4 regions of the Bacillus sp. WC2503 genome follow, and region 2 is predicted to be linked to each of the others. Evidence: riboswitches for the same ligand, from Rfam matches in the RefSeq annotation. Region 2 holds a riboswitch; each other region holds the start of a gene.
The links. A riboswitch is a leader RNA that binds a small molecule or an ion and turns the genes downstream of it on or off. The one in region 2 is predicted to bind S-adenosylmethionine.

Region 1 (7,683 bases), 1.6 Mb from region 2:
TAAGCGGTAAAGTTGTAGCAGTAAACGAAGAATTAAGTGACCAACCAGAACTTGTAAACGAATCTCCATACGAGGGTGCATGGATGGTTAAAGTTGAACTTTCTGATGCAAGCCAAGTTGAGAAGTTATTAACTGCAGAAAAATATGCAGAAATGACAAACCAAGACTAATTTTAGTCAACTGAAGGACAGCCTTTGTGCTGTCCTTTTTATTTTGTGCTACATAATGAGTTGAAAAGCACATATATATGAATCAATTATCATGTGAGAGTACATTAATGGGAAATCTATTTAGTGAAGTTTCATGCTTTTTACAATCTAAACAAGCCGCTTCCGCTTTTCTTTTGCAAAAATAAACAGGAAACAACATGAAAATAACGAATATACTATATACTAAGTTAAAGGTTGTATAGTATATGGTGATCGGGTGATGACATATGATTTATGTAGAAAAAGTCATTATTGTAGAAGGTAAATCAGACAGAAGAAAGATTGAATCTATTATTCGTGAACCGGTGGAAATTGTTTGTACAAATGGTACAATTGGTTTGTCGAAAATGGATGAGCTCATTGATCAGTTTTTTGATAAGGACGTATATGTGCTAGTGGATGCTGATGATGCAGGAGAAAAGTTAAGGAAACAGTTTCGAAAAGAATTTCCGCAAGCAGAGCATATTTATATTGATCGCTCGTACCGAGAAGTGGCGACTGCACCTTCTTCACATTTAGCAAATGTATTATGGGGAGCTGACATTGACGTTTATACAGAATATTTACGGTAAGGAATGATAGAAGTGATTGACTGGACAGGAGCCGAAGCTACAGCCCTAATAGAGAATGAAGAAAAAACAGTGCTATATGTATATACACCGATGTGTGGAACATGCCAATTAGCAAAGAAGATGTTAACGGTTGTCGAGATGACGATTGAAGAGTTGAAAATTGGAATGTTAGATTTAAATTATGCTCCGCATTTAGCGAAAGAGTATGGAATCGAAAGTGTGCCTTGTTTACTTGTTTTTGAAAATGGGACACTCATGAAGAAGATATATGCATTTCATTCGGTTGAATATTTATATACGGAATTAAAGTAGGCGGCAAAGTTTTTGCCGCCTCGACATATTTCTTGGGAAATATGTCGACATGCGGGATGGATACAGTATTTGTCGAGCGAAAGTAACAGGATTGCTCTTTAGTGAGAGGGAAATGGTATGTAATAGAAAGTGATATGAAGGATGTGATTTAGGGTGAAATTATATTCTTTGCTTCAATCATTTGTAAATTACGCTAACGGTCAATATCATTTAGAACCGCTTTTAAGACAAGGAGAAAAAACTGTTAATTTCCGCTTTGGAGATGAAAGTTGTTCATTACAAATTTCAAGAGATTATATAGAATTGTCACAAGAGGCAAGAGGAACGGAACAAATTGTGTGCTTAGATGAAGAGGATGTAAAACAATTAGTGAACGGAAATGTAAGATTGCAAACGTTAATGAACGATGGACGTGTGCAATATTCGGGAACATATCGAACGATGCTATTAGTTGAATCGATGTTTCATATATGTAAACCGATGTCAGTAGGTGCTTAAAATTCTGAAGTTTCTTGTTTTGTGAAAATTCTTGTTGACATGACGTGTGGATATTGATACAATTCAATTCATAAAATATAGACAATTTCATAAATTACAAATCAGACGAAAATTAAATCTGATTTCTCTTATCAAGAGAGGTGGAGGGACTGTGCCCTGTGAAGCCCGGCAACCGTCAACTTATGTTGAAATGGTGCCAATTCCTGCAAAGCGAATGCTTTGAGAGATGAGAGAGAGGGATAATGTTGTTATATACGCATATAAACCTTTCTGCTTCTCTAAAGCGGAAAGGTTTTTTTGTTGTTTGAATGTGGAGGACATTCAAATAATAAGAGGAGCTATGGCGATAGATTACACGCATGAAAAATAAAAAAATTGCGGAGTCTATCCAAAGTTTTATGAAATCCAGCTCCAGCGGCTAGAACAGTCGTTCGTTTCATCCCTTCCTATGAGGCAAAAAGCGCCTCTACGTCAGGGATTCGGGCGTCCACTTGTTCTAAACGAGCCGCTTGCGCTTTTTACTTAAAAAAGGGGTGAACATCATGATCTTATTAGAAAATGTAAAGAAAATATATAAGGCAAAAAGCGGTGATGTCACTGCTGTAGATAACGCCAATTTAAAAATAGAAAAAGGCGAAATATTTGGTGTTATCGGATATAGTGGTGCTGGGAAAAGTTCTTTAATAAGGCTGTTTAATCAGTTAGAGAAACCAACTTCTGGCCAAATTACAATTGCAAATCGTGTCATTTCAGCAATTACAGGAAGTGAACTTCGTAAGGCAAGGCAAGAAATTGGAATGATTTTTCAGCACTTCAACTTACTTTGGTCACGAACTGTACGCGAAAATATCGCATTTCCACTTGAGATTGCAGGTGTTGATAAGGAGAAGAGAAGAAAACGTGTTGATGAGTTAATTCATCTCGTTGGATTAGAAGGAAGAGGAGACGCGTATCCATCCCAGTTAAGTGGTGGACAAAAGCAACGTGTTGGGATTGCTAGAGCGTTAGCTAACAACCCACAAGTGCTTTTATGTGATGAAGCAACGTCAGCACTGGATCCGGAAACGACAGATCAAATTTTAGATTTACTACTTGATATTAATAAGCGTCTCGGTTTAACAATTGTATTGATTACACATGAGATGCACGTAATTCGAAAGATTTGTAATCGTGTTGCGGTAATGGAGAAAGGGAAAATCGTAGAAACAGGTCCAGTACTTGACGTATTCCGTAATCCACAGCAAGACATTACGAAACGCTTTGTACAGCAGTTAACAGATTCTGAAGATACAAACGAAACAATTGAAAGTTTAATTGAAAAATATCCAGATGGCAAAGTAATTCGCTTGCAGTTTGTCGGCGAGGCTGTAGAAAGACCAGTACTTCAAAGATTAATGCAACGCAGTGATATAGAAGTTAGCATTTTGCAAGGAAATATCGCACAAACGAATAACGGTTCTTACGGAAGTTTAGTTGTTCATTTAAATGGTGAGGAAACAGCAATCCAGCAAGCGATAGAGGGAATACATCAAGATCAAGTAGAGCTGGAGGTGATTGCACATGGATAAGTTACTCGCAAATGTTGATTGGAATCAAATGTTAGAAGCGACTGGTGAAACGTTATATATGACGGCAATCGCAGCGCTTGCCACATTTGTTTTAGGACTCATTTTAGGATTGTTACTCTTTATGACATCGAAAGATAATTTATGGGAAAACAAAGCGGTTAATACAGGGATTGGAGCCTTTGTAAACATATTCCGTTCTATACCGTTCATCATTTTAATCATTTTATTAATTCCATTCACAAAGATTATCCTTGGAACAATTCTCGGGGCTAGTGCAGCATTGCCAGCTTTAATTATTGGAGCGGCACCATTTTACGCAAGAATGGTTGAAATTGCACTTCGTGAAATTGATAAAGGTGTAATCGAAGCTTCAAAAGCAATGGGGGCAAAAACAAGCACAATCATTTTAAAAGTGTTAATTCCAGAATCATTACCAGCGTTAGTATCTGGTATTACGGTAACGACAATTGCTTTAGTAGGCTACACAGCAATGGCGGGAGTTGTTGGTGCTGGTGGTCTTGGAACACTTGCTTACTTAGAAGGATTCCAGCGTGGAAATAACGATGTAACAATCGTTGCGACAATTTGTGTGTTACTAGTTGTATTTTTCATTCAGTGGATTGGTGATAGTGTAACGACTCGAATAGATAAAAGATAATGAAAACAGGAGGGTATTTCAAATGAAAAAATTATTACTTACAGCACTTATTTCAACTTCAATTTTTGGGTTAGCTGCTTGTGGCGGGAAAGATAAAGATGAAAAGAAACTAGTTGTTGGGGCTTCTAACGTACCGCACGCTGAAATTTTAGAAAAGGCAAAACCGTTGCTTGAGAAAAAAGGAATTGAATTAGAAGTGAAAAAATTCCAAGATTACGTGTTGCCAAATAAATCGTTAGCGGATAAGGAATTAGATGCAAACTACTTCCAGCACATTCCGTATTTAGAAAAAGAAATTAAAGATAAAAAATATGATTTTGAAATAGCGGGGAAAATTCATTTAGAACCAATTGGTGTATACTCTCAAAAGTATAAGAGCTTAAAAGAACTGCCAGACGGGGCAACAATCATTATGAGTAATTCCGTTACTGACCATGGACGTGGTTTAGCAATTTTACAAAAAGAAGGTATTTTAAAAATTAAAGACGGAGTAGATCCAGTTAGTGCAACTCCGAAAGATATTGCAGATAATCCGAAAAACTTAAAGTTCAAAACGGATATCGAGCCTGGTTTATTACCACAAGTGTATAACAATAAAGAAGGCGACGCTGTTCTAATTAACTCTAACTATGCAATTGATGCGAAATTAAACCCAGAAAAAGATGCGATTGCAATTGAAGGTAGCGATTCTCCGTATGCTAACATCGTAGCAGTTCGTAAAGGGGATAAAGATAAGAAAGAAATTAAAGCTCTTGTAGAAGTGTTGCATTCTAAAGAAATTGAAGACTTTATTACTAAAGAGTATAAAGGGGCAGTTGTTCCTGTAAAAGAATAATTGTTTGAAGAAGGGCTGGTGTATGCCGGCTCTTTTTTTCTAACTACATACCTATAGGGGAGAAGGGGATATCAGATGAAAAAGATTATACTGTCAGTTGTTACAGCGCTATCTGTATTTACATTAGCTGCTTGCGGGGGAAAAGAGGAAAATAAGCTTGTCGTTGGAGCTTCTAACGTGCCGCACGCTGTCATTTTGGAGAAAGCACAGCCAATATTAGAGAAAAAGGGTATTAAATTAGAGATTAAAAAGTTCCAGGACTATGTTTTACCGAATAAAGCGTTAACGGATAAAGAAATTGATGCGAATTACTTCCAACACATTCCATATTTAGATAAAGAAATTCAAGAAAAAGGATATAAAATTGTAAACGCAGGAAAAATTCATTTAGAACCAATGGGCATTTATTCTAAGAAATATAAAAGCTTAAAAGACCTGCCAGAGGGCGGAACAGTTATTATGAGTAATAACGTGGCTGAGCGCGGCCGTATGTTAGCACTATTACAAAAAGGTGGCGTTATTAAGCTTAAAGATGGAGTAGATGTTGTTAAGGCGACAGTAAAAGATGTTGTAGAAAATCCGAAAAACTTAAAGTTTAAAACAGATGTTGAACCTGGACTGTCACCGAAGCTGTATGAAAATAATGAGGGAGATGCTTTATTTATTAATTCAAACTATGCAATTGATGCGAAATTAAATCCAACAAAGGATGCAATTGCGATTGAAGGATCAGACTCTCCGTATGCAAATATTATTGCAGTTCGTAAAGGTGACGAGAAGAAAAAAGAAATTAAAGAACTGGTAGAAGTATTGCATTCAAAAGAAATTCAGGATTTTATTACTAAAGAATATAAAGGTGCTGTACTTCCGGTAAGTGAATAAACGTAAGGAAAGGACTGGGAATTTATCAGTCCTTTTTTCTTTATATATATAAGAAGAAAGGTGTATCATATAAGGATGCAAAGGAAATACTTATATACATTTGTGAAAAAATTGTTACTTTTTTTCGTCGTTTGCGATATCATTTTATTTGATATAAAATTAGAATGAGAATAAAATGAGAATATGAACGTTTTAGGAATTTTTAAAATGTATATATAGGATTAATGGAGGTATTGAGATGGCTGGTTCTACATTAACGGTTAAAGACTTACACGTATCAATTGACGGCAAAGAAATTTTAAAAGGTGTAAACCTTGAAGTAAAAGGTGGAGAAATCCACGCAATTATGGGACCTAACGGAACAGGTAAATCAACTTTATCTTCTGCAATTATGGGTCACCCAAAGTATGAAGTAACAGAAGGTAGCATCATCATTGACGGTGAAGATGTATTAGAAATGGAAGTAGACGAGCGCGCACAAGCAGGTCTATTCTTAGCAATGCAATATCCAAGTGAAATTAGCGGAGTTACAAACGCTGACTTCTTACGTTCTGCGATTAACGCACGTCGTGAAGAAGGCGATGAAATTTCTCTTATGAAATTTATCCGTACGTTAGATAAAAACATGGAATTCCTAGAAATGGATCCAGAAATGGCACAACGTTACTTAAATGAAGGTTTCTCTGGCGGTGAGAAAAAACGTAATGAGATTCTTCAATTAATGATGATTGAGCCAAAAATTGCAATCTTAGACGAAATCGATTCTGGTCTTGATATCGATGCGTTAAAAGTTGTATCTAAAGGTATTAACCAAATGCGCGGCGAAGAGTTCGGTTGCCTAATGATTACGCATTACCAACGTTTATTAAACTACATCACTCCAGACTTCGTTCACGTTATGATGAACGGTCGTATCGTTAAATCTGGTGGACCTGAGCTTGCACAACGTCTAGAAGCTGAAGGTTACGACTGGATTAAAAAAGAATTAGGTATTGAAGACGAAACAGCAGAGCAAGAAGCGTAAGAGAGGAGCATAAACATGACAATCGGTACATTACCTTTCGATCAAGAAACAATCCGTCAGCGCGCTAGCGAAGTAAACGAAGCTGCTTGGTTGACTGAGTTCCGCTTACAAGCTCTTGCACAAGCAACAGAACTTCCAATGCCAACGCCTGATAAAACGAAAATTGAAAAATGGGACTTTATCGGAAAAGGCGACGCTGCTAAGCAAGAGCCTGTAAGTTCTTTAACAGAGCTTCCAGAAGCAGTGAAAAACTTAATCGATGAAAATAACAGCGTATTAGTACAACGTACTGGTACAACTGCGTTCGTTTCTTTAGCAGACGAAGCAAAAGAAAAAGGTGTTATTTTTACAGACATCGTAACAGCTGCAACAGAGCATGCTGAACTATTACAAAAGTATTTAATGAAAGACGGCGTGAAAGTAGACGAGCATCGTCTAACTGCACTTCATGCTGCATTAATCAACGGCGGTGCATTCGTATATGTTCCGAAAAACGTTGTTCTTGAAACTCCACTTCAAGCTGTATTCTTAGTAGACGGCGAAGAAGCTAACGTATATAACCACGTATTATTCGTAGCTGATGCGAACAGTACTGCAACTTATGTAGAAAACTATGTTGCAAATGAAAATGCTAAAGGTATTGCAAATATCGTAGCAGAAGTAATCGTGGAACAAGGCGCACAAGTGAAATTCGGTGCGGTTGATTTATTAGCAAAAGACGTAACAACTTACGTTAACCGCCGCGGCATTGTAGGACGCGACGGCCGCATTGATTGGGCTCTAGGCCTTATGAATGACGGAAACACAATCTCAGAGAACGTTACGAACTTAATGGGCGACGGTTCATATGCTGATACGAAAACAGTAACAATTGGCCGTGGTAACCAAACACAAAACTTTACAACTAAAGTTGTTCACTTCGGTAAACACTCTGAAGGTTGGATTTTAAAACACGGTGTACAAAAAGATAGTGCAACATCTATCTTTAACGGAATTGGTAAGATTGAACACGGTGCATCTAAATCAAATGCACAACAATCTTCTCGCGTTCTTATGTTAGACGAGAAAGCTCGCGGAGATGCAAACCCAATTCTTTTAATTGACGAAGATGATGTAATGGCAGGT
Region 2 (7,683 bases):
TAAATGCCCGATTGGTGAAGGCTAATAATCAGTGGGAAGAACAAAACCCCCACTGATTAAAGTTTCACTTTATTTCCCACGCAATTTATAATCGTCTTCCACTCTATCTCCGTAAGGTTTAATGCCTCAAATGCAAAAAAATCTTTACATATCTTTTCAATCAGATATGGATTTTCCCTCAAGAAATTCCACTGTAACGCTTTAGGAAGAAAATACGTTTCATACTCTTTACTTCCTCTTACTACCTCATCGACTTCTCTTTCACAAATCCCTCTTATTAAATAATCATTTCTTAATTGGATCTTCATTTGTTGAAACGTTTCACTATATTTCTTCAATTGGATTAAGCAATTAATATAGGTACGAAAAAGTTCGTTATCATACTGACAACAATTTATAATACGATCAATTTCATTCATAATGTACGAGCCTTTTCTTCTATTTGTAATAACCACTTTTCCCGCTTCTCTCGTTTACTCGTTTTCACAGATTGAAAAACAGATCGTTTTATATCGCGAATGCCGCAAAAACGTAAAACACCTCTCTTCATCATAATCCAATCTGCTGATCGATATAATAGGGCGACGTACCATAACGGTGAATCTAACGTATTAATTACCCACGCCTTCTTTCCTTTCAATAAGCCCTTCGGCAAGGCACCTTCATATTTATAAGCAAATCCAGCTACGAAAATGCGATCAATAAACCCTTTTAAAATAGCAGGCATCCCCCACCACCATATCGGATATATGAATAAAAGAGTATCTGCTTCTGCCACTAACGTTCTGTACCAAGCTGTTTCTTCTTCATTTACTAAATCACGCCTTTTCTTCTCTTCATTAAATACGAGCACCGGATCAAATTGTTCCTTATATAAATCAAGTACTGTAACAGAATGATTTTTCCCCTGTAGTCCTTTTTGCACATGCTCTAAAATCGCCTCGTTAAAACTGGAAGGATTAGGATGAGCGTATATAATTAATACGTTCATTACAAAACAACTCCCTCTATAGTTAAAGTTTCCCCTTCTTTAACATCTTCTCTACAATTTGTACGTTTTTCGAACTTTGTAATAAACGGTTTAATACGGTAAGTAACTCTTCCTTGTCTAAATCTTTCAGTTTCTCTTTCACCGTACGCTCACCAGCACCTTGAATATCATAAACAACTGCCGCCATATGCTTGCAAAGATTCTCATAAGGACACTCGCAGCTACTTTCTGTAAAATCTTCAAGATCAATAATCACTTCATAATTTCCTGCATTTCCAGTAACGAAAGCAATTACTTTCTTGTCTTGTATTTCAACATCTTCTACATGTCCATCTTCATAATATTCATATCCCTTATCTATAATGTACTTTGGGATCCATTTCGTTATATCTTTTAATAAGTAAGCGTACATATTTGCACCTCTTCCTTTAATTCCCTTTTGACTTCAAAAAACCTGCATGTTATTCTAATAACTGTCAAGTAGCGAGTCTACGTGACAAAACGACTGACACCTATTCGGCGGAGGTGTCTCTTTTCATTTGCAGCCGATATGAATTGCCTCTTTCAGGCACATTCAATTTTTGACACTACACACTCAACACCATTCCCTGTATCAGGCTGCATTAGCAGTCTTTTACTCTACATACTTCGCTATTTCAAGAAAAAAAGAGAGACTAGCTCCCTTTTCTCGCCTTATAAAATACCCCTTTTTCAGTATAGAGATATTCATCATCAGCTAATGTAATTTTCCCATCCAGTTTGAGTTCATCTAATAGTCTTGATAAATAAAATTGATGTAACATTTTTTTCGTGAATTTTCCTTCATGATGCGAAACGATATGTTCTTGAATATCTAACAATGATATTGGCTTATCTTGCTCTATCATATATTCATAAACTGTACTACGCAGTTTTACGTATTTTTCGAGTGTCACAGTAATCCGCAACCCCTTTCTTCTTAATATAAATTTTCGTAATCGGTTTTTTTGCAACAAAAAAACCTCTCCGATAAGAAGAAGTTACGTATATATCTTCGTCTTATCTCCCAGAACAAATATGTTCTGCTGGAATTAGCACCTGCATCGCGGTTGCTGGGTTTCATCGGGCCAGTCCCTCCACCTCTCTGGATAAGAAAATATTCACTTAAATCTTACTATACGTAATTTCATTTCAATTGTCAAACAAATACAACAAATTATATTTTCTTTCTTCCTGTTCATACTATACATATATGAATATGCAAGGAGGATTATGAAATGCACGAAAATGCTCGCGGATATGTACAAGATTCTTTTCAATCATTACAAGAAGCAAAACATTGTTTAGAAGAAGCATTACAGACTGTCGAAAAAGATTTTAATCGTGCTCGTATTGAGCAATCTCTTTATGCGATCGAACAAGCTATTCAACGCTGCGATTACACGGTTCACATTTTAGAACAAGATTGAAAAAAACTTCCCATCATAAGGTGGGAAGTTTTTTCAAATGGCATACTTCATAATTATTGCCGTTATGATTAAAAAATATACAGAATTAACAATTTCTAAAATCCCTACTTTTATGATAGAAATTTTTTTGCCATACAACATAATTGCCCGAATGACACTTGGTATAAAAATAAGAGAGCACCATGGATTGGTAACAAATATAATTATCGTTAATACGATATGATAACCCCATGATATAATACGATACTTCGGATTATTTTTTTCACGAATCATTGTCTTCACATAAAACGTACTTCCTAAAAAATATAAAAATGAAATAATCGCAATAAATAAAGCTGTTTTATCTATGAGTTTCATTGAAAAATAATAACTAACTAAACCACCTATACAGAAAACGATAATTGCGCAAATGTCATTTAGCAGTGCTCTTTCATTCTTTTGACGAGCGTAATACATATTTACTATAAATAATGGAATCATTGCTGCTACGAATAAAAGAACTCGCCATTCATATAATAGAGAAATCATCCCAAATACGAACGCAATAATAAAATATACAATTGCTGCATGTAAAAACTCTTTTTTTCGTTTTTGTTTTATGTACATGAGAAATGGATACGTAGCTAAATAGATAAAGAACCAAGCTAAAAACAATGGAATATGATAAAAAGTAGGTTTCCCAAGTATGACACTTAATAGAAATGGGATAACAAGCATGGCCCATGCACCATGTTGCTTCGGAATAACTAACTTCATTAACTATACACCTCCCTCTTGAAAGAAGTTCTCACCTACTATTATACAAATAATTTTATATAATAACGGATGTATATTGGATCTATTTTTTGACAATAAAAAATGCTTCTTACAATATGTAAGAAGCATGAAAGAGGCAAACGAATATGTAAGTCGCGACCCTACCTTATATAAGTATGCTTTTCTATGTCATGTTATGCTCATCTAATATACCGTATTTCTTTTTAAACCTTGTGAGAATCGTAATCCACGAAGTACTAAATAGTAGTAGGAAAATAACATTTGAAATCGCATGACTTAAGTCAAAGTAAAAACTCGCGACATAGTACGCAATGACGGTTTCCCACGTTGCTTCTCGTATAAAACCGAGAAGTCCCCAGAAGTTCATAATCCAACCAAATAAAAATCCAACAATTAATCCGTATAGGAGTCTTCCCCATAGCTTTTTCATGAAAAATGTATTACGTAATAGTCCAGCTATAAAACCAATCATACCCCACGAAAACATTTGCCACGGTGTCCACGGACCTTGTCCTAAAAAAATGTTCGATACGATAGCGGCTGTTGCCCCGATCATAAAACCAGTTTCACTCCCAAACACGATTGCAGAAACGATAATGACAAAGGAAGTTGGTTGTACACTTGGTAAAATAGAAAATGGTACGCGGCTAACCGCAGCAATTGCTGCTAACACGGCAACGAGAACAATTTCACGTGAAACAAACGCCTTCCTTTCAAAACGGATATAGAAAGGTAACATAATAACAGCTAATAAAAACAAACTACTTACCATGTAATAGCCGTCCATGAGGAGTGTAGTAAAGAGTAATGTGCCTATTATAAACGCAAAAATACATATTATGAATGCAATATATCGTTTGGACACGCTTCGTACACATCCTCCCACGTTAATGCATATGGCAATTCTTTTCGAATGAATCGATTAATAGATGTTGTATAAAAGAAGTTACCGCTAAAAAATTCTTTCGGTGCATCATTCATAATGACTGTTCCATCAAATAACATCATGCACTGATCAACATATTTCGCTGCGAACTCAATATCATGCGTTGCCATTACAATGGTTGTACCTTCTTTTTGTAATTTCCTAAATAGCTCCCCTACTCTTTCTTTCTTCCATGGGTCTAACCCTTTTGTCGGTTCATCAAGTAGTAATAGCGTTGGTTTTGATAATAACGTTGTACATAATGCAAGTAGTTGTTGCTCTCCCCCGCTACAATCATGTGGATGGCGCTCTTTAAGCGAATGTAACCAAAACTGTTTCAACATATCTTTTGCTATTTCTTTTCCTTGTTCTCCATATAATTCACGAGCACGTTCATAAACTTCTTGCCACACTGTATCAAATGTAAAATGATAATACGGATGCTGTGATACATACCCGATCCTTTTAAATCGTTCTTTCGAATCAATTTTATGTATCACTTTACCATGCCACTTTACTTTCCCTCTTCTCGCTTTTTGCAATCCTGCTAAAATCGTTAACAGTGTAGACTTCCCAGTACCATTTTTCCCAACGAGCGCTACCCATTTTCCTTTTTCAATCGCAACTGTTAAATCTCGTAAAATAAGCGGACTATTTTTTTCATATTGAAAAGAAATATGTTCTGCACTTAACATTACTTCTTGTTTTTCACGTTGTACCATCTGCTCATTCACATATGATATCGCTGAAAAGTCATTCATTTTCATTTGTGCTTCTCGCACTGTAAACGGAATATCTCTCGCATTCCATTCTAAAAACAACCTTGGAATTTGCGGAATAAATGGACGGAAGTTTTCTACTTTCCACATTTTCGCTATAACTGTTTTAGGACTACCATCATAAACAATTCGGCCGTTATCCATACAAACAACGCGTGTTGCAAGTGGTATCACTTCATCTAAACGATGTTCACTTAAAATAATCGTAATTCCAAGTTCTTCATTAATACGTTTTAACAATCCTAAAAACTCTTTCGCAGCAATTGGATCTAATTGCGCCGTTGGTTCATCTAATAATAATAGTTTCGGCTGCATAACTAATACCGCAGCTAAATTGACAAGTTGTTTTTGCCCACCAGATAACGTATGAACAGATTGATGCAATAAATCTTGAAATCCTAAGAAGCTAATGAGCTCGGCTATTCGTTTTTGAATAATATGTGATGGTAATCCGATATTTTCTAAAGAAAATGCTAATTCTTGAATCACTGTATCCATTACAAGCTGATTTTCTGGGTTTTGAAATACCATCCCAATTTCTTGGGCAGATAATAAGTCAGGTACTTCCTCTAATAATACATCTTCATAAAACATCTCTCCCGAACGCGTGCCAATTGGAAGTAACTCCTTTTTAAAATGTTTTAATAATGTCGTCTTCCCAGATCCGGATCCTCCAGCTAGCGCTATAAACTCTCCTTTTTGAATAGAAAGAGAAATATGCTGTAACGCTTTTTCATTTTCATCAGCATATACAAATGATAAATTGTTTATTTCTGCATGCGCCACCATATCCATTCCCTTCCTTCCATTATGATTGGTAAACTAATAAACAGCGTAAATGCTACAAACATCATTCCATCGTATTGGTGGAATAGAATAAATTCGACTTTCGGATAAATGATCAATTTTCCTCCGCCATACTTACTACATATGATAGCAGTTATAAATAAAATCATTAAATAACTGAGCGTATACCAATCACGTTTTTCCATTCTATACCGAATATACGTCGTACGTTTCGTTACACCAAATCCACGAGCTTGCATAGAATCTGCCGTTTGAAGTGCATCTTCTAACGAGCAAATTAATAATACTTGCAGTAACTGCATGCCATTTTTCACTCGTTCAACAATTGAACCTGAATCTACCTGCACACCTTTTGTCTTTTGGACGAGTGTTATTTTCTGTAATCGTCTAATAAACAAAGGCACAAACCTCACTGTAATCATCGTTAACAATGCAACTTTCGGTGAAATTCTCGAAAACAAATATAAAAATTTATGACTTGAAATAATATCATTATACGAAGCAAACGTAAACATAATCGCAACTAGTAATAACCCCATTACTAGTCCAAACATAATTGCCTCCAGCTTAATACGGCTATCACCTAACCAAAATAACGTAGTTCGACCTCTATGCGTTAATAACGAATTAAATAAAATTACCATAAAAAAGAATACGATTGTGCTCGGTAACATCTTTCTTATCTTTTCGCTATTCCCTTGTATCACATTTAAAATAACGATTAATAAAATTGCTCCAATTAAAAAAAGAGGATGAAGACACATCATACATAGTATCATCACCCCAATATAATAGAAAAAATTCACAAAAGGATGTAAAGAAGAAAAACTTATTTTCATAGTCCTTTACCGAATGCCTTTCTTATTTTAATACATATACCCACTCAATTGTATCTCCTGGTTTTACTGTAACTACACCAGCACTACGGTTCGGAAATGCACCATTCACACGATATTTCCATCCACTAGTATCGGCAATATCTTTTTCATATAAATCATTAATACCTTTTACATAAATACTATCTTTTGATCCACTTGCATCAACATCTAATCCTGTACGCTGCAACACTTTATAAACAGTATCACCTTCTTGTACATCAACCTTTTTCGCACCTAATAAGTACCCTTCATGTCCTTTTACGGAGATAGTAACTTGTTTTGCTTGTGGTTTAGGTACCGGTACTGGATCTGGTTTTGGTGGTACAGGAGTTGGTACGGGCGGAGTCGGTATCGTTTTATTCTCTTTATTCGGATCTACCTTTTGCTCCTGCTTTGGTGTTTCTTTCGGCTGATTGACAACCTTTGCTTCTTCTTTTACTTCCTGTGCTTTCGGTTGCTGTTGTTTCTCTTCTTGTGCTTTTTGTTGTTCTGGTTGTTTAGTAGCAGATTGCTCCTGAGGTTTCTCTTCTTTCTTTACTTCAGGTTGTTCCTGCGGCTTTTCCTCTTTCGGCTGCTCTGCTACTTTTTGTTCTTGTTTCTCTTCTTGTTGTTTCTGTTCCGGCTCAGCTTGTTTCTCTTCCGGTTTCACTTCTTCTTTCGGTTCTTCTTGTTTTGCTACCTCTTCTTGCTTTGGCTCTACTTTCTTCTCAGGCTTTACAGCCGCCTCTTCACATCCGGCAAGTAGCCCGAGTGAAAGCATTAAAGAAATGAACCACTTCATCTTACTCATGTTCTCTCTCACCTTTCATATAAAAATTAGGAGCAAATCATTGCTCCTAATTTTTGTTAAGCTGCTTTACGTCTCCATAATACATATGCAGAAGCAATACATAATACACCCATACCTACTTCTGTAGCTGTACTATGAGAAGATGCTCCTGTTTTCGGTAGCATGTTTTCATTTTTAACTGGTTTATTATCTACAACAACTTTTACATCTTCATCTTTTGTTTCTTGTTGTATTTGTTTTTGTTCTTTCGGTTCTTCAGTAATTTCTTTTTCTATTACCTTATTTTCT
Region 3 (7,130 bases), 750 kb from region 2:
AAATAATCTGGATAGCCTGGATCGGGAACGAGAATCGTATCACCAGGATTGGTAAAACACATTGGTAATTCTACTAATCCAGCTTTTCCACCAAACAAAATAGCAACTTCAGTTTTTGGATTTACTACTACATCATATTCACGTTGATAGAATGTTGCCACGGCTTCTTTTAAGCTTTCGTGTCCGCGAAATGGCGGATATTTATGATGAATGGTCTTTTCTGCAGCATGTTGTAAAGCTTTTACGATATGCTGCGGTGTTGGTTGATCTGGATTACCTTGACCTAGATTAATAACATCGTGACCAGCCGCAACGACTTTGTTAACTTTTGCAACAAGTGAAGCGAAAAATTGTGTTGGCAATGATGTTACTATCTCAGAAGGTTGAAATAATTTCATACTTTCCACCTCTTTTGAAAGTTGTTACAATTCTAGTGACAAATGATATAATCTTTCCAGTATTTTGTAAAGAGAAAATTAAGAATGGGGCTGAAAAAATGAAAGTCGCATGTATTCAAATGGATATTGTATTTGGAGATGTAGAAAAAAATATGGAGAACGCTAAAAACAAAATAAGCGAAGCGATGAAGGAAAGACCAGATGTTATCGTCTTACCAGAACTATGGACAACAGGATATGATTTAACGAGGCTTTCTGAAATTGCAGATAGAGATGGATTAGAAACGAAAGAAAGGTTGAAAGAATGGTCGAAGCAATATGGTGTACATATTGTTGGTGGTTCTATAGCAAAGCAAACAGAGCAAGGGGTTACCAATACAATGTATGTCGTAAACAACGAAGGAGATCTAGTCAATGAATATAGTAAAGTACATTTATTTCAGCTTATGGATGAACACAAATATTTAATGGCGGGTAATAAAACAGGTGAATTTAAACTAGATGATATCGAGTGCGCTGGCACAATTTGCTATGATATTCGTTTTCCAGAATGGATGCGCGTTCATACTGCTAAAGGGGCAAAAGTTTTCTTCGTTGTAGCAGAATGGCCATTAGTTCGTTTAGCACATTGGCGTTTGCTATTGCAAGCAAGAGCAGTTGAAAATCAATGTTATGTTGTTGCATGCAATAGGTCAGGAAAGGATCCGAATAATGAGTTTGCAGGTCATTCTCTAATTGTGGATCCTTGGGGTGAAGTCGTGGTAGAGGCAAATAAAGAGGAATCCATTTTATTTGGAGAACTTACATTCGAAAAGATTAAAGAGGTACGTAAAGGAATTCCAGTTTTTGCAGATCGCCGTCCAGAACTATACAAATAAAATATTGACAAGTGATTTTTATTCTTGGTATAGTCTTCAACATAAAGTTAAAAATTCTAAAAAATTATATAACTCTTATCAAGAGCAGGTGGAGGGATTTGGCCCGATGAAGCCCAGCAACCGACCGTAATACCATTGTGAAATGGGGCGTTTATGACGCCAAAAGGCACGGTGCTAATTCCAGCAGAAAGTAAAATTTCTGGCAGATAAGAGGGGAGAAGATAAACTTCAAACCTCTTTCTTAGTGGAAAGAGGTTTTTCTGCGTTAGAAAAACCTCTGAATTTAAAAAGGAGGAAAAGACGATGGGATATTATTCATTAACAGAAGTAACAGCTGTACAATATGCGAAAGAACATGGATATTTTGACAAGAAGGCGAATGTAGTTTGTCATGAAATAGGAGATGGAAATTTAAATTACGTGTTCAAATTAGTTGATGGAGAGAGATCAATTATAATAAAACAAGCACTTCCATATGCGAAAGTAGTTGGTGAGAGCTGGCCGTTGTCTATAAAAAGAGCGACGATTGAAAGCAAGGCATTAAAAATTTTTGCGAAGTATGTACCAGATTATGTTCCGGTAGTGTACAGTCATGATGAAGAGTTAGCAGTTACAGTAATAGAAGACTTATCAAGACTAACAATTACAAGAAAAGGATTAATAGATGGAGAAGGATATCCACTTTTATCCCAGCATATCGGTCGTTTTCTAGCACATGTTTTATTTTATACTTCAGATTTCGGTTTACAGTCAGAAGAGAAAAGGATGCTAGAAGGTACATTTGTAAATCCAGACCTTAGTAAAATTACAGAAGATTTAGTTTTTACGGATCCGTTTGGACATTACGATACGAATGATTATGAGTCAGATTTACAGTCAGTGATTGATGAACTTTGGAGTGACAAAATTTTAAAACTAAAAGTAGCACAATATAAATATAAGTTTTTAACGAGAAAAGAAGCGCTTATTCATGGTGATTTACATACTGGTAGTATTTTTTCATCACCTTCTGAAACGAAAGTGATTGATCCAGAATTTGCAACGTACGGTCCATTTGGCTTTGATATCGGTCAATTTATCGCAAATCTATTATTAAATGCTTTATCGAGAGAAGAAGAAAAGAGAAGTGTACTATTTTTCCATATAGAAAAGACATGGAGTTATTTTGTAGAAACTTTTACGAAGTTATGGATTGGAGAAGGGGTAGAAGCATATACGAAAGAAAAACAATGGTTACCAATTATTTTGCAAAATATCTTTACTGATGCCGTCGGATTTGCCGGATGTGAACTGATTCGTAGAACAATTGGTTTAGCTCATGTAGCGGATTTAGATGAAATAGCAAATAAAGAAAGAAGAATTCAAGCTAAGAAGCAAGCGCTGTACTTAGGAAAAGAACTAATAAAATATGAATCTAAGTGTGCTGATATTCAACTGTTTCGAACATTATTTCAACAGACAGTTTCAGGAGGCATAAAAGCATGAGTACATTTGTAACTGTTCCGAGGTCTGTAAGTTGGAAAGGTGATGCAATTGCGGTATTAAATCAAACAAAGTTGCCGTATAGTACAGAATATAAAACGTTGACGACTATTGAAGAGGTATGGAAAAGTATTGTAATGCTAGAAGTACGCGGAGCACCCGCAATTGGAATTGTAGCAGCATTTGGTTTGGCGCTTGCATCAAAAAAATATAACACGATACATATTGAAGAATTTCAGAAGATATTTAATAGAGATTGTAACTATTTAGGGACATCACGACCGACGGCAGTGAATTTGTTTTGGGCAATTGATCGTATGAGAGAATCTATTCGAGAGATTATTACAATAAAAGAAGCGCAAAAAACATTAGAAGAAGAAGCGCTTCGCATTCAGCAGGAAGATGAAGAGGTATGCCGGAGTATTGGGGAACATGCGTTAACATGCTTTACAGACGGTGATAACATTTTAACAATTTGTAATGCTGGAAGTATTGCAACTGCAAGGTATGGTACTGCATTAGCGCCGTTTTATATCGGGAAAGAAAAAGGTGTACACTTACATGCGTATGCATGTGAAACGAGACCGGTTTTACAAGGTGGCCGTTTAACGACATGGGAGTTAAAGCAAGCGGGTATTGATGTGACGCTTATTACAGATAATACGGCAGCTCATGCAATTCGTACGAAAGAAATTGATGCAATTATCGTAGGGGCAGATCGAATTGTCGCAAATGGAGATACGGCAAATAAAATCGGAACAATGAATTTAGCTATATTAGCAAAGTATTTCGAAATTCCATTTTACGTTGCAGCTCCGTTATCTACGTTTGATATTACGAAACAAACAGGTACCGAAATTGTTATTGAAGAAAGAGATGAAACAGAAGTTACGAAAATTTTTGGCAAACAAGTGGCACCGATTGGTACAGATGTTTATAATCCTGCATTTGACGTAACACCGCATGAATTAATTACAGGTATTATTACTGAGAAAGGTATTATACGTGGAGATTATGAGCGAGAAATTGCATCATTATTTGAAAAACAAGCTAATACATAATAGCTTGTTTTTTATGCCTAAATGTGCCTTTTCCCCTTATTTATATAATGAAAGGAGGAGAGAAGGATGGAAGAGTGGATCGGGATGATAGGTAATGTAGGCTTTCCAATTGTTGTAACATTATATTTACTCCATCGGATTGAAAGTAAATTAGATGGGATAACTGTTGCGATAGAGAAACTGCCACAGCAATTACTAAAGTACGATGATCCTCGTGATAAAAAATAAAGTTTGCTCTTCGTGAGCAAACTTTATTTTTTTATCACGCATTAACTGCCCGTAAAAGCCCGATTGGTGAGGGCTACGAATCAGTGGGGGATGAAGCCCCACTGATTAAAGTTTCACTTTATTGAGCAATATAACCACCATCGATAACGACAGCTTGACCAGTTATGCCTTTTGCTTTTTCACTCGCTAAAAACATAGCATAATCAGCAATTTCTTGTACTTGTAATAAACGTTTTTGTGGTACAAGTGGATAAATGACATCTTCTAAAACATTTTCAAGCGGTACATTTCGTGTAGTAGCTAAGTCTTGTAGTTGATTACGTACAAGAGGGGTATCGACATAACCAGGGCAAAGTGCATTAACAGTAATTCCATGGGTAGCACCTTCTAATGCGGCAACTTTTGTCAGTCCAATTACGCCATGTTTTGCGCTATTGTAGGCAGCTTTTCCGGCGAATCCGACAAGGCCATTAATAGAAGCGACGTTAATAATCCGGCCGTATTTTTGTTTTTTCATAATAGGAAAAGCGTGTTTGATGGCGATAAATGGAGCGATTTGCATAATTTTAATAAGAAGCTCGAATTTCTCAGTTGGAAAATCTTCAATCGGTGAAACATGTTGCATTCCTGCATTGTTAATTAATACGTCTAATGAACCGAAATGACTAACTGTTTGAGAAAGCGCTACTGTAATTTCTTCTTCAGATGTAACGTCACATTGTAAACCGATAGCTTGAAAGCCTTCTTTTTGTAATTGCTCAGCAGCTTCTTTCGCACGATCTTCAAGGCGATCAGTAATAACAACTTTTGCGCCTTCTTTTGCAAAGGTATTCCCCATTTCATAACCAATACCACTCGCAGCACCTGTTAAAAAGACAACTCGATTTGTAACCATGATGAAAAACACTCCTTCATAATAAAAGTTCCCTCATTGCTCTATTTAGAGGGGGAACTACGAAATTCCTGCAAACATTTGGAAAAAATCCTCCCACTATCTTGTAAAACAAGATAGTGGGAGGATTTCAATTATGTCGACAAGTCAAATGCTGAAAGGGATTTTAGAAGGATGCTTACTTGCTATTATTTCTGAAGGTGAAATATACGGTTATGAAATGAGTGAAAAGCTAGCGAAGTATGGTTTTACAATGGCGAGTGAGGGAAGTATTTATCCGTTGTTAATACGGATGCAAAAAGAGGGGCTAATATCAAGTGTAATGAAGGAATCTCCATCTGGTCCAAAAAGGAAGTATTATACGTTAACAGAAAAGGGAGAAGATGAACTGGATGAATTTATGGGTCGCTGGGAAGCGATGCAAAGTAGTGTAGAACGTCTACTTGAAGGGAAGGGAAGAAAATAATGCTATCAAGTGAAGCACAAAAGTTTTTGTTAGATATGAGATTGTTTTTGACCGCAAAGAGTGTGAAAGAAAGCGATATGGAAAGCTTTTTAGAAGATGCAGAGTTGCATTTAATAGAAGGTGAGAGTGACGGGAAAAGTGTAGAAGAAATTTTTGGAAGTTCGCCGAAAGAATATGCTAATGAACTTGTAAAAGTGATGGAAAGAGATAGACAGGAAACGTGGAAGCAAATTGGTTTTACAGTAATGAATATCGTAGCATTTTGGATTATTGCTTCTATTTTAATAGTGAATAACGGAAAGTTACAAATTTCACTTATTCAGTGCATTGGTTATAGTTTCACATTAATGTTAGCTGTGTTAGGCCCTAATTTTTTGCTTCGTAAAATGACCTTTGTAACAAGCTTTACAAAAACGTGGTTTTCTATGTGGTCTTTAGTCATGATTGCTCCAATGTTTTTATTAGGAGTTGTTACGATATTAGATGTAATATATCCTACAAAGATGGTTACATTCACCCAAATGCAAAGTTATATGTTAGCTGGTGGGATCTTTATCATGACAGTAGCTATAAACATGTATTTTGAAGGATGGTTTAAAAACTTATATTTAATTATTCCTCTTTCTATTATGTTAGTATTTCAAGCATTTACATCAGAAGATCTCATGCCAATGTTATTTCAGATTATATGTTTATACGGAAGTTTATTTATTTTAATTTTCGTTGAAATTATGATGAAGACGAATAGAAGAGAAACGGTTAATTAAGGGAGGGGTTATAATGAAGGTTTCTAAAGAAGGAGAAGAGTTTTTAATCGATACGAAAGTATATTTAATAACAAAAGGGATTAAAGAAGAAGATGTGGACGCTTTTCTAGAAGATGCAGAACTTCATTTAATAGAAGGTGAAAAAAAGGGGAAGACGGTAAGTGATATATTTGGTGATTCACCAAAAGAGTATGCAGAAGAATTGGTGAAAGAGATGGAGAAGGATAAAAGCGGGAGTATAAAAAGTATTTTAGGAATGATTATTGGTATTGGTGGATACTGGTTAGTTACAAATATTTTATTTGAAAGTCCGAATCATGAATTTACATTAACGAATGTACAATTGATTGGATACCCAATTGTTTTAATGATTACTATTGTGGGTATTATTTTTGCTTTTAAGATGTCATCATTTAAAAGCAAAATAAAAGAATTTAGCATTATTTATGTAGCAGCTTTGCTACCAATTTTATTACTAGTATTATTAATGTTTATGAATAAATGGTATGGGACACCTGTATTGCAATTAACTACTATACAAAGTTACATACTAGCTGGAATTGTCTTATTAGTATTGTTAATTGGGGAAGCGTACATACTTGGATGGATTGGAATGCTAGTTGTTATTATACCGCTATTAATTATGTTTGTATTTAAAGAATTAGGAAAGCAAAACCCATATTGGGGAATACTAGAGCCTTTACTTCTGTATGGAAGTTTATATGTATTAATGCGATGGTCTTTAAAAAATGAAGAGCAAAAAACTGTAAACTAGTGTTTTACTGATATTGAGCGAACGGAATATTTTATTGAGAGGGGAACAAATATGCAAAGTATATTTCTAGGTATATTATCTATTATATTTCTAGGTTTAACAATTTTCGGGCTATATACTACCTTTTCGAAAAAGGTACATGATAACTATTTTGATACTTTATTAGATGACACATCAGGATAT
Region 4 (7,683 bases), 2.3 Mb from region 2:
CAAATACAATTAAAAGAAGAGCTAATACAAAAAGGTGTTAAAGTATCGAGCATGGAGTTAGATTTAACTCAAAATGATGCACCGAAAGAGCTTATAAATAGGGTTACTGAACAACTAGGCTACCCTCATATATTAATTAATAATGCAGCATATTCTACGAATAATGATTTCTCTAATTTGTCTGCTGAAGAGCTGGATAAGCATTACATGGTAAATGTTCGTGCGACTACATTGTTAAGTAGTCAATTTGCCCGAGGATTTGATAAGAAATTTGGTGGTAGAATTGTGAATATGACTTCGGGGCAATTTCAAGGGCCTATGGCAGGAGAACTGGCGTATGCAACAACGAAAGGAGCTATTGATGCTCTTACCAGTACGTTGTCAGCAGAAGTAGCCCATTTAGGAATAACAGTGAATGCAATTAACCCAGATCCAACTAGTACAGGATGGATGACTGAAGAGATAAAGCAAGGATTAAAGCCGATGTTTCCTCTGGGCAGAATTGGTGAGCCAAAGGATGCAGCTAGACTCATAAAGTTTTTAGTAAGTGAAGAAGCAGAGTGGATTACGGGACAAGTGATTCATTCGGAAGGTGGATTTAAAAGGTAAAAAGAAGGCATCTCCTTTCGGTGAGATGCCTTCTTTCTAATCTTTCTTCAATCTTCGTGCAACACCATTCCCTAAAGATTGTAATCCTTGAACGAGGATAATTAAAATAAAGACGGTTGCATACATTACTTCAGGTTCATAGCGTAAATGTCCGAAGCGATATGCCAAGTCCCCTAGCCCGCCAGCCCCTACAAGACCAGCCATCGCTGTTGCGCCAATTAAGCCGATTGTTGCGATCGTTAATCCGAGCACAAGAGATGGGCGTGCTTCTTTAACCATGACGTGCCAAATGATTTTTATAGTAGAGACTCCCATTGCTTGGTAAGCTTCAATAACACCACGATCCACTTCTAGTAAAGCTGTCTCCATTAAGCGTGCAATATAAGGAGCTGTGAAGACGACAAGTGGTACGATAACACCTTGCACGCCAATGGATGTTCCCATTAGGAACTTCGTAAAAGGTAAAATGAAGAATAATAGAATGATAAATGGAAGAGAGCGAATGACATTAATAACTGTATTAAGAATAGGATAGATAAGTTTATTTTCTCGCTGTCCACCGGGTCTCGTCAAAACAAGTGTAACGCCGAGCGGTAATGCGATAAGGATAGAGATAAGTAATGAAATAGATGTCATTTGAAATGTTTGAATTGTTGCTTCCCATATGACTTCACCCCATTCATCCAAAAAGGACTTGTTTTCCATAGTCTGTTTTCCCTCCCTCTACGATGATACCTCTCTCTTGTAAGAATGCTAAAGCACGGTTTACTTCATTTTTTTCACCTTGCATATGAACGACAAGTTTCCCATATGCCTCATGTTTTAGCTGCGTAATATTACCGGATAAAATATTTGGATATACTTGGAAACGTTTTGTGGCGAAAGCTAGTGCTGGTTCTCCTGAAGAACTTCCTATAAAAGAAAGTGTTACAATTTCACCAGTAGTTTGTAGTTCTTTTTGTACTTCTTCTGGAATTTTAGCTGCAAATGCGCTATTTACAAACTTCTTCGTTGTTACATGTTGTGGATTTGTAAAAATGTCTTTCGCAGTCCCACTTTCGACTACAGATCCATGCTCCATAACGGCAACCTGGTCACAAATACGCTGGATGACATTCATTTCATGTGTAATGAGTAAAATCGTGATGCCAATTTCTTCATTAATTTTTAGTAATAAATCAAGAATAGAATCAGTTGTTTCTGGATCTAATGCGCTCGTTGCTTCATCACTTAATAAAACCTCTGGTTCATGTGATAGTGAACGAGCGATGGCAACACGTTGTTTCTGGCCGCCAGAAAGTTCGCTTGGATAAGCATCTTTACGGTTAAAAAGATCCACGATGCGTAAATATTTTTCTACTCTTTTTTCAATTTCCGCTTTTGGAATGCCAGCAAGGCGTAACGGCAATGCGATATTTTCATAAACGGTAACAGTTTTAAGTAAATTGAATCCTTGAAAAATCATTCCGATTTTTTGCCTCGCTTTTGCTAGTTCTTTTGTTGATAAAGTGGTTAAGTCTTGGTTGTTTACGATGATGTTTCCTGTCGTTGGTTTTTCTAATAAATTTACACAGCGAATTAATGTGCTTTTACCAGCGCCGCTATACCCAATGATTCCAAATACCTCGCCTTTTTCTACTTTAAGGGAAGTAGACTTAAGAGCCTCAACAGTCCCTTTTTTTGTTGTAAATACTTTGGAGACGTTTTTTAATTCAATCATTATCGTCAGCTCCTACCAAGATGGTAAAACTGAACCATCAAATTTTTTCTCGATAAATTCTTTTACTTCTTTAGATTGATAAGCTTTCTTTAATTTACTTACAACAGCATCATCTTTATTTTCAGTACGAACAACGACCCAGTTCACGTATGGTGAATCTTTTCCTTCGCGGAAAATGGAATCTTTCGCTGGATTTAGTTTTGCACCTAATGCAAAGTTTGTGTTAATTGCAGCTGCTTTCACTTCACTTAATTGCGTTGGTAATTGAGAAGCTTCTAATTCAACAATCTTTAAATTTTTCGGGTTTTCAATTACATCCTTTGCAGTCGCTTTTTCTGTAGCCTTTGGATCAACTTTTAAAACCCCTGCTTTTTCAAATAATTTTAAAGCTCGAAGTTCATTCGTTGGGTCATTTGGTACAGCGATTGCATCGCCCTCTTTTAATTCTTTTACATCTTTTAAGCTTTTAGAATATACGCCCATTGGGAATGTTACTGTTGAAAATACTTCAGTTAATTTCATATTGCGTTCGGCTTTAAATACATCTAAATATGATTTCGTTTGATAGCTATTTACATCAAGACTTTTTTCATCTAACGAAACGTTTGGTGCTACGTAATCATTAAATATTTTTATATCAATGTCGAGACCGTCTTTTGCCGCAACTTCTTTAATCTTCTCAAAAATTTGTTCATGTGGTCCACCTGTTACACCGACAGTAATCTTTTTCTCGTCTAATATTTTTACATCTTTATCTGAATTTGCGCCACATGCGCCTAATAATAGTACTGCTCCGCTTACAATGCTCAATAATACTTTCTTCATCTATAATTCCCCCTTAATATACGTTCCAAAATAAAAAGCACCTCTCAAAATAAGAGAGGTGCCGAATAGACGAAATAGGTTCCTCTCTTATCTTCCAAAACGAAAACTCGTTTTGCAGGAATTAGCACCTTAGCTTATACGTTATAAGCTCGGTTGCCGGGCATCATCGGGCCAGTCCCTCCGCCACTCTTGATAAGAGTATGTATATGTAGTTTTTAAATATGGTACTAATAGTAAATCTAACAAAAGGAATTGTCAACTTTATTTTCTGAATATATTTTATTTTAAGGTAATCGAAACGTTTCCTTTCTTATGGCCCATTTCTACATACGTATGGGCTTCTGCAACTTCTTCTAATCGGTAAGTTCTATCAATAACAGGTTTTAGCTTTTCTGTTTCAACTAGTTGTTTTAGTAGGTTCATATCTTCTTTACTGACCTTTGCCATCATTCCGTTAACAGATACATATTTTCCATTAGGCATTAATGCGTCTGTACAAAGAGACTTTTTATATTTTCCAACTGCATCAAATATAATATCGTAGTTCTCGCCCTGTTTAGTAAAATCTTCTTTCATATAATCAATTACTTTATCAGTCCCTAAAGATTGCACTAGTTCAAAATTTGAATTACTACAAACAGCTGTAACGGTCGCGCCGAAATATTTAGCAAGTTGTACAGCAGCTGTTCCTACTGATCCAGAGGCGCCGTATATGAGCACTTGTTGCCCTTTTTTTATACGGCCCTTCCTCAGAAAATGCAATGCTGAAGTTCCGCCAAAAGGAATAACGGCAGCTTCTTCATATGTCACATTGGTAGGTTTTAATGCTATTAATCCACTTTCATGCACGCATGTGTATTCGGCATAACCACCAAGGTTTAGTTCTGTTAATGCAAAAACTGGGTCTCCTTTTTTAAATTGAGTTACATCTGTTCCAATTTCTTCGATTTCACCGGATAACTCTACGCCGAGTATAGGTTTTCTCGGTTTTCTAAAACCTAATATGATCCGCATAGGAACCCAAAATAAGAGGGGACTATTAAAGCCACGTATTCTACAATCTCCAGTCGATACACTTGTTGCGCGAATTTTAACTAATACTTCGTTCTTTTTAGGTTTAGGTTTTTCTACATTTTGAAGCTGGAGAACGTTTGGTGGTCCATATTGTGTACAAATAATCGCCTTCATAATAACCTCCTGAAATGAGTTGTTATTATTTACATCATATTTAAGATCTTCATTAAACATGTCTCTATATAGAGAATATAGATTAAAAATTATATAGATTTCATAGGAAAAGAGGTGATATTATTTTGGGAAAGGGGGCGACATTATGAAAAAAATTATTTTTGTTTCAAGTTTAGTACTTGCAATCAGTCTAGGGGTAGGGTGTAGTAATGAGAAAACAGCAAAGACGGATGAGCCGAAAAAAGAATCAGTTCAAAAAGAAAAGGAATTAGCAGCGAAGGATGTTTTCAAGAAAACGAACGAAGCTTTTAAAAATGAAGAGCATGTAACGATGACATATGGTGTAGGCGTAAAAGCTGAGGGAACAGAGATGGACATATTAAAGGCTAAGATGCAATTAGAGCCAAAGACAAAGAATTCTCGTTCTGAAATGAATATTTCCGGTACAGATGTTGTAGTGTATACTGTGGATGGTAAAGTTGCTGGTGAGGTAAAAAACCCTAATACAGGAGAAGTTATAACCGTACCAGAGGAGCAATTAAACGCTGGTGGAATGAAAGCGACTCAAGATATTATAGATAAGTTAGAAGTACCGGAAGTAGTTTTAGATAAAATGAAGATGGAGAAAAGCGGAGATAAATATAAACTGAAATTTACATTAAAAGGGCAAGAAACAGAAAGTATGTTAACTAGCATGGATGAAACGCAGAAGAAAATGTTACAAGCACAAAATGCGAAGATAGAAGAAGTGGATGCAGAATATATCATTACAAAAGATTTTAAATATGAATCAGCAAAGATAGACATGATTATGAGTAGTAATGGCAAGGATAAAGCACACATTATTACGAACGCAAAATATACGTCGTACGAAAAGTTTGACCCAATAAAATTGCCAGCAGCAAAGTAACAGTTTTGATGAGGGGGACCTAAAATAAGGACCCTCTTTTTTGTATACTTTCTTCATAGGAAAATAGGTACAATATGAAGAGGAAAAGATGTAGAAGAGGAGAGTGTCATTTGAAAAAAAGAAAGATGATGGTGGTCATTGTAGCTTATACAGTGTTGCTTGCAACATCTGTAAATACATATAAAGAGCAACTAATTCATCCCATTATGAGCGATGTAGGAAAGTTACTTCCAACGAAAATTAAACGTGTTGAACATGCTGAGGATGAAAGTTCATTAAAACAGGTCGTGCAAGATGCAAATGTTTCTAGAGAGAAGATTTCTATTGCAGGTATGCAACATAGCCAAGGCGGACAGACGTACTATCCGAACGGTACGATGCTTGATATGAAAGAGTATAATAAAATATTAGCATTCGATCCAGAGAAGAAGCGGATTACAGTTCAAAGTGGTGTCACGTGGAATGATATCCAGAAGAAAATTAATCCATACGGTCTTGCAGTTCAAGTGATGCAATCTCAAAACATTTTTACTGTTGGTGGTTCATTAAGTGTAAATGTACATGGGCGTGATATTCGTCATGAAGCATTGATTGATACAGTAGAGTCATTTAGATTGTTAATGGCAGATGGCACGGTACGTAATATAAGTAGAGAAGAAAATGCAGAGTTATTTCCATATGTCATCGGTGGTTACGGGTTATTTGGTGTCATTTTAGATGTGACATTAAAGCTAACTGATGATGAATTATATGAAATGCATACGAGAATGATAGACTATAAAGAATACACGTCTTACTTCAAAGAGAAAGTGAAAAAAGAAGAAAATGTTCGTATGCACTTAGCACGTATTTCTGTTGCTCCAAATTCATTTTTAAAAGAGATGTATGTGACGGATTATGCATTGGCACAAAATCAAAATATGAGAGAAGAGTACAGTGAATTAAAAGAAGAAAATATTATAGCTGCACCGAAATTTTTGCTTGGATTATCACGTTATAGTGATTGGGGAAAGAATACATTTTGGGATATACAAAGAAGTTATTTTGAACGTACAGATGGACAGTTTGAGACGCGGAATAATGTTATGAGATCAGATAGTGCTTTTATGGAATATGAAAATCCGAACCTTACAGAAGTGCTACAAGAATACTTTGTGCCTATAGATTCCTTCACGGAATATATAGATGATTTACGTGCCGTATTAAGTGAAGAAGAACTGAACTTGCTCAATATTACGATTCGTTACGTGGAAAAGAATGAAAATGCAGTTTTATCCTATGCAAAAGATGATATGTTTGCACTGGTGCTTTTAATTAACCAAGGACGCTCCGAGAGTGAGGTGAAGAAAACAGAGGATGTCATTCGGAAGATGATTGATGTTACTTTAAAACATAACGGTAGTTATTATTTACCGTATTATTCTTATCCAACGAAAGAACAGCTAAAGAAAGCATATCCTCGTATAGAAGAATTTCTTCAGAAGAAGAAGGAAGTGGATCCAGAAGAGAGATTTGTGAATTTATTTTATAGGGAGTATACGAAATGACATATAGAAGATTTGTAGCCTCACAAAGCATCATTATGATGGCAGGAAGTATGGTATTTCCTTTTTACATTCTATTGCTTCGGAATGTTGGAAATAGCTTCTCACAGTTTGGGTGGGCTTATGGCTTATTTGCATTAACTTCAGCACTTGTATATCCGTTAGTAGGGAAGGCGTCTGATAGAGTAGGTGATCAAAAATTATTAATAATATACGCTTGGTCCATGGCGATATTAATGCTTTGTTTTCCAATTGCAACGGAAGTCTGGCATGTGTATATTCTTCAAGTTGTAATGGGAGTTTTAGGTGCTGTGCAGCGTAATACTGAGAAAACGTCGTTAGCACGAAAGGTTGTGCAGGAAAAGGCTGGTTATGAGATTGGAAAATACCATGTGTGGACATCAATTGGAGGCGCAGTAGCGATTATTGTAACGGGGTATTTAGTAGATTTCTTTACGATTGGTACGATTTTTTATATTGCATCTATCTTATATGTAGTAAGTGGAGTTGTATTAAGTAGTAAAAAAATATAACCATTCCTATTTTTACCTAAATACCCTTTGTTTGTTATACTAAAAGGGAAGACAAAAGAAAAGGGGACATTGCCTTTGATGAAATTTTTAGTTTTAGTTATTCTCACTTTGTTTTTGATTCCATGGACAAGAAGCGGTAGTAAACTTCGAGCAGTGGATAAGAAGGGGGATGAGAAGGTTGTAAAGGGTAAGAAATCATCCATTTTAGTTATTCCTGTTTTATTTTGGATAGGTATTGCAATCTATGAATATTTTTGGCTAATTGATGATCGAGCAGATTCGATTCTTACTCATTATTCTGTTGCAGTAGCAATTTTAATTGGGCTTGTTTTATTTTCACAAGATCAGATAGGG

Region 1: it holds a riboswitch for S-adenosylmethionine, as region 2 does, so the genes downstream of both, ACUN26_RS21550 (methionine ABC transporter ATP-binding protein) here and ACUN26_RS12980 (hypothetical protein) in region 2, are expected to answer to the same signal.
Region 3: it holds a riboswitch for S-adenosylmethionine, as region 2 does, so the genes downstream of both, mtnK (S-methyl-5-thioribose kinase) here and ACUN26_RS12980 (hypothetical protein) in region 2, are expected to answer to the same signal.
Region 4: it holds a riboswitch for S-adenosylmethionine, as region 2 does, so the genes downstream of both, ACUN26_RS24900 (MetQ/NlpA family ABC transporter substrate-binding protein) here and ACUN26_RS12980 (hypothetical protein) in region 2, are expected to answer to the same signal.

Annotation. Positions count from the first base shown of each region.
Region 1 covers NZ_JBQYMD010000001.1:4,153,655-4,161,337, reverse strand. The annotation lists gene gcvH (glycine cleavage system protein GcvH) at 1-170, shown strand, start outside; gene ACUN26_RS21565 (toprim domain-containing protein) at 437-781, shown strand; gene ACUN26_RS21560 (thioredoxin family protein) at 785-1,093, shown strand; gene ACUN26_RS21555 (hypothetical protein) at 1,247-1,591, shown strand; SAM riboswitch class I at 1,717-1,824, shown strand; gene ACUN26_RS21550 (methionine ABC transporter ATP-binding protein) at 2,134-3,159, shown strand; gene ACUN26_RS21545 (methionine ABC transporter permease) at 3,152-3,817, shown strand; gene metQ (methionine ABC transporter substrate-binding lipoprotein MetQ) at 3,840-4,652, shown strand; gene metQ (methionine ABC transporter substrate-binding lipoprotein MetQ) at 4,728-5,534, shown strand; gene sufC (Fe-S cluster assembly ATPase SufC) at 5,773-6,558, shown strand; gene sufD (Fe-S cluster assembly protein SufD) at 6,574-7,683, shown strand, end outside.
Region 2 covers NZ_JBQYMD010000001.1:2,539,928-2,547,610, forward strand. The annotation lists gene ACUN26_RS12965 (hypothetical protein) at 57-419, opposite strand; gene ACUN26_RS12970 (NAD(P)H-dependent oxidoreductase) at 416-991, opposite strand; gene ACUN26_RS12975 (SWIM zinc finger family protein) at 1,014-1,403, opposite strand; gene ACUN26_RS12980 (hypothetical protein) at 1,666-1,986, opposite strand; SAM riboswitch class I at 2,027-2,125, opposite strand; gene ACUN26_RS12985 (hypothetical protein) at 2,248-2,439, shown strand; gene ACUN26_RS12990 (YwiC-like family protein) at 2,473-3,195, opposite strand; gene ACUN26_RS12995 (ECF transporter S component) at 3,380-4,081, opposite strand; gene ACUN26_RS13000 (ABC transporter ATP-binding protein) at 4,054-5,715, opposite strand; gene ACUN26_RS13005 (energy-coupling factor transporter transmembrane component T) at 5,688-6,566, opposite strand; gene ACUN26_RS13010 (DUF4430 domain-containing protein) at 6,589-7,395, opposite strand; gene ACUN26_RS13015 (DUF4430 domain-containing protein) at 7,452-7,683, opposite strand, start outside.
Region 3 covers NZ_JBQYMD010000001.1:3,293,635-3,300,764, reverse strand. The annotation lists gene ACUN26_RS16785 (pyridoxal phosphate-dependent aminotransferase) at 1-398, opposite strand, end outside; gene ACUN26_RS16780 (carbon-nitrogen family hydrolase) at 413-1,276, shown strand; SAM riboswitch class I at 1,349-1,489, shown strand; gene mtnK (S-methyl-5-thioribose kinase) at 1,580-2,761, shown strand; gene mtnA (S-methyl-5-thioribose-1-phosphate isomerase) at 2,758-3,819, shown strand; gene ACUN26_RS16765 (YvrJ family protein) at 3,886-4,047, shown strand; gene ACUN26_RS16760 (3-hydroxybutyrate dehydrogenase) at 4,166-4,942, opposite strand; gene ACUN26_RS16755 (PadR family transcriptional regulator) at 5,076-5,405, shown strand; gene ACUN26_RS16750 (DUF1129 domain-containing protein) at 5,405-6,172, shown strand; gene ACUN26_RS16745 (DUF1129 domain-containing protein) at 6,186-6,947, shown strand; gene ACUN26_RS16740 (hypothetical protein) at 6,999-7,130, shown strand, end outside.
Region 4 covers NZ_JBQYMD010000001.1:4,804,255-4,811,937, forward strand. The annotation lists gene ACUN26_RS24885 (SDR family oxidoreductase) at 1-609, shown strand, start outside; gene ACUN26_RS24890 (methionine ABC transporter permease) at 646-1,314, opposite strand; gene ACUN26_RS24895 (methionine ABC transporter ATP-binding protein) at 1,289-2,329, opposite strand; gene ACUN26_RS24900 (MetQ/NlpA family ABC transporter substrate-binding protein) at 2,342-3,154, opposite strand; SAM riboswitch class I at 3,239-3,353, opposite strand; gene ACUN26_RS24905 (NAD(P)-dependent alcohol dehydrogenase) at 3,434-4,342, opposite strand; gene ACUN26_RS24910 (DUF6612 family protein) at 4,488-5,252, shown strand; gene ACUN26_RS24915 (FAD-binding oxidoreductase) at 5,363-6,799, shown strand; gene ACUN26_RS24920 (MFS transporter) at 6,796-7,329, shown strand; gene ACUN26_RS24925 (DUF3981 domain-containing protein) at 7,408-7,683, shown strand, end outside.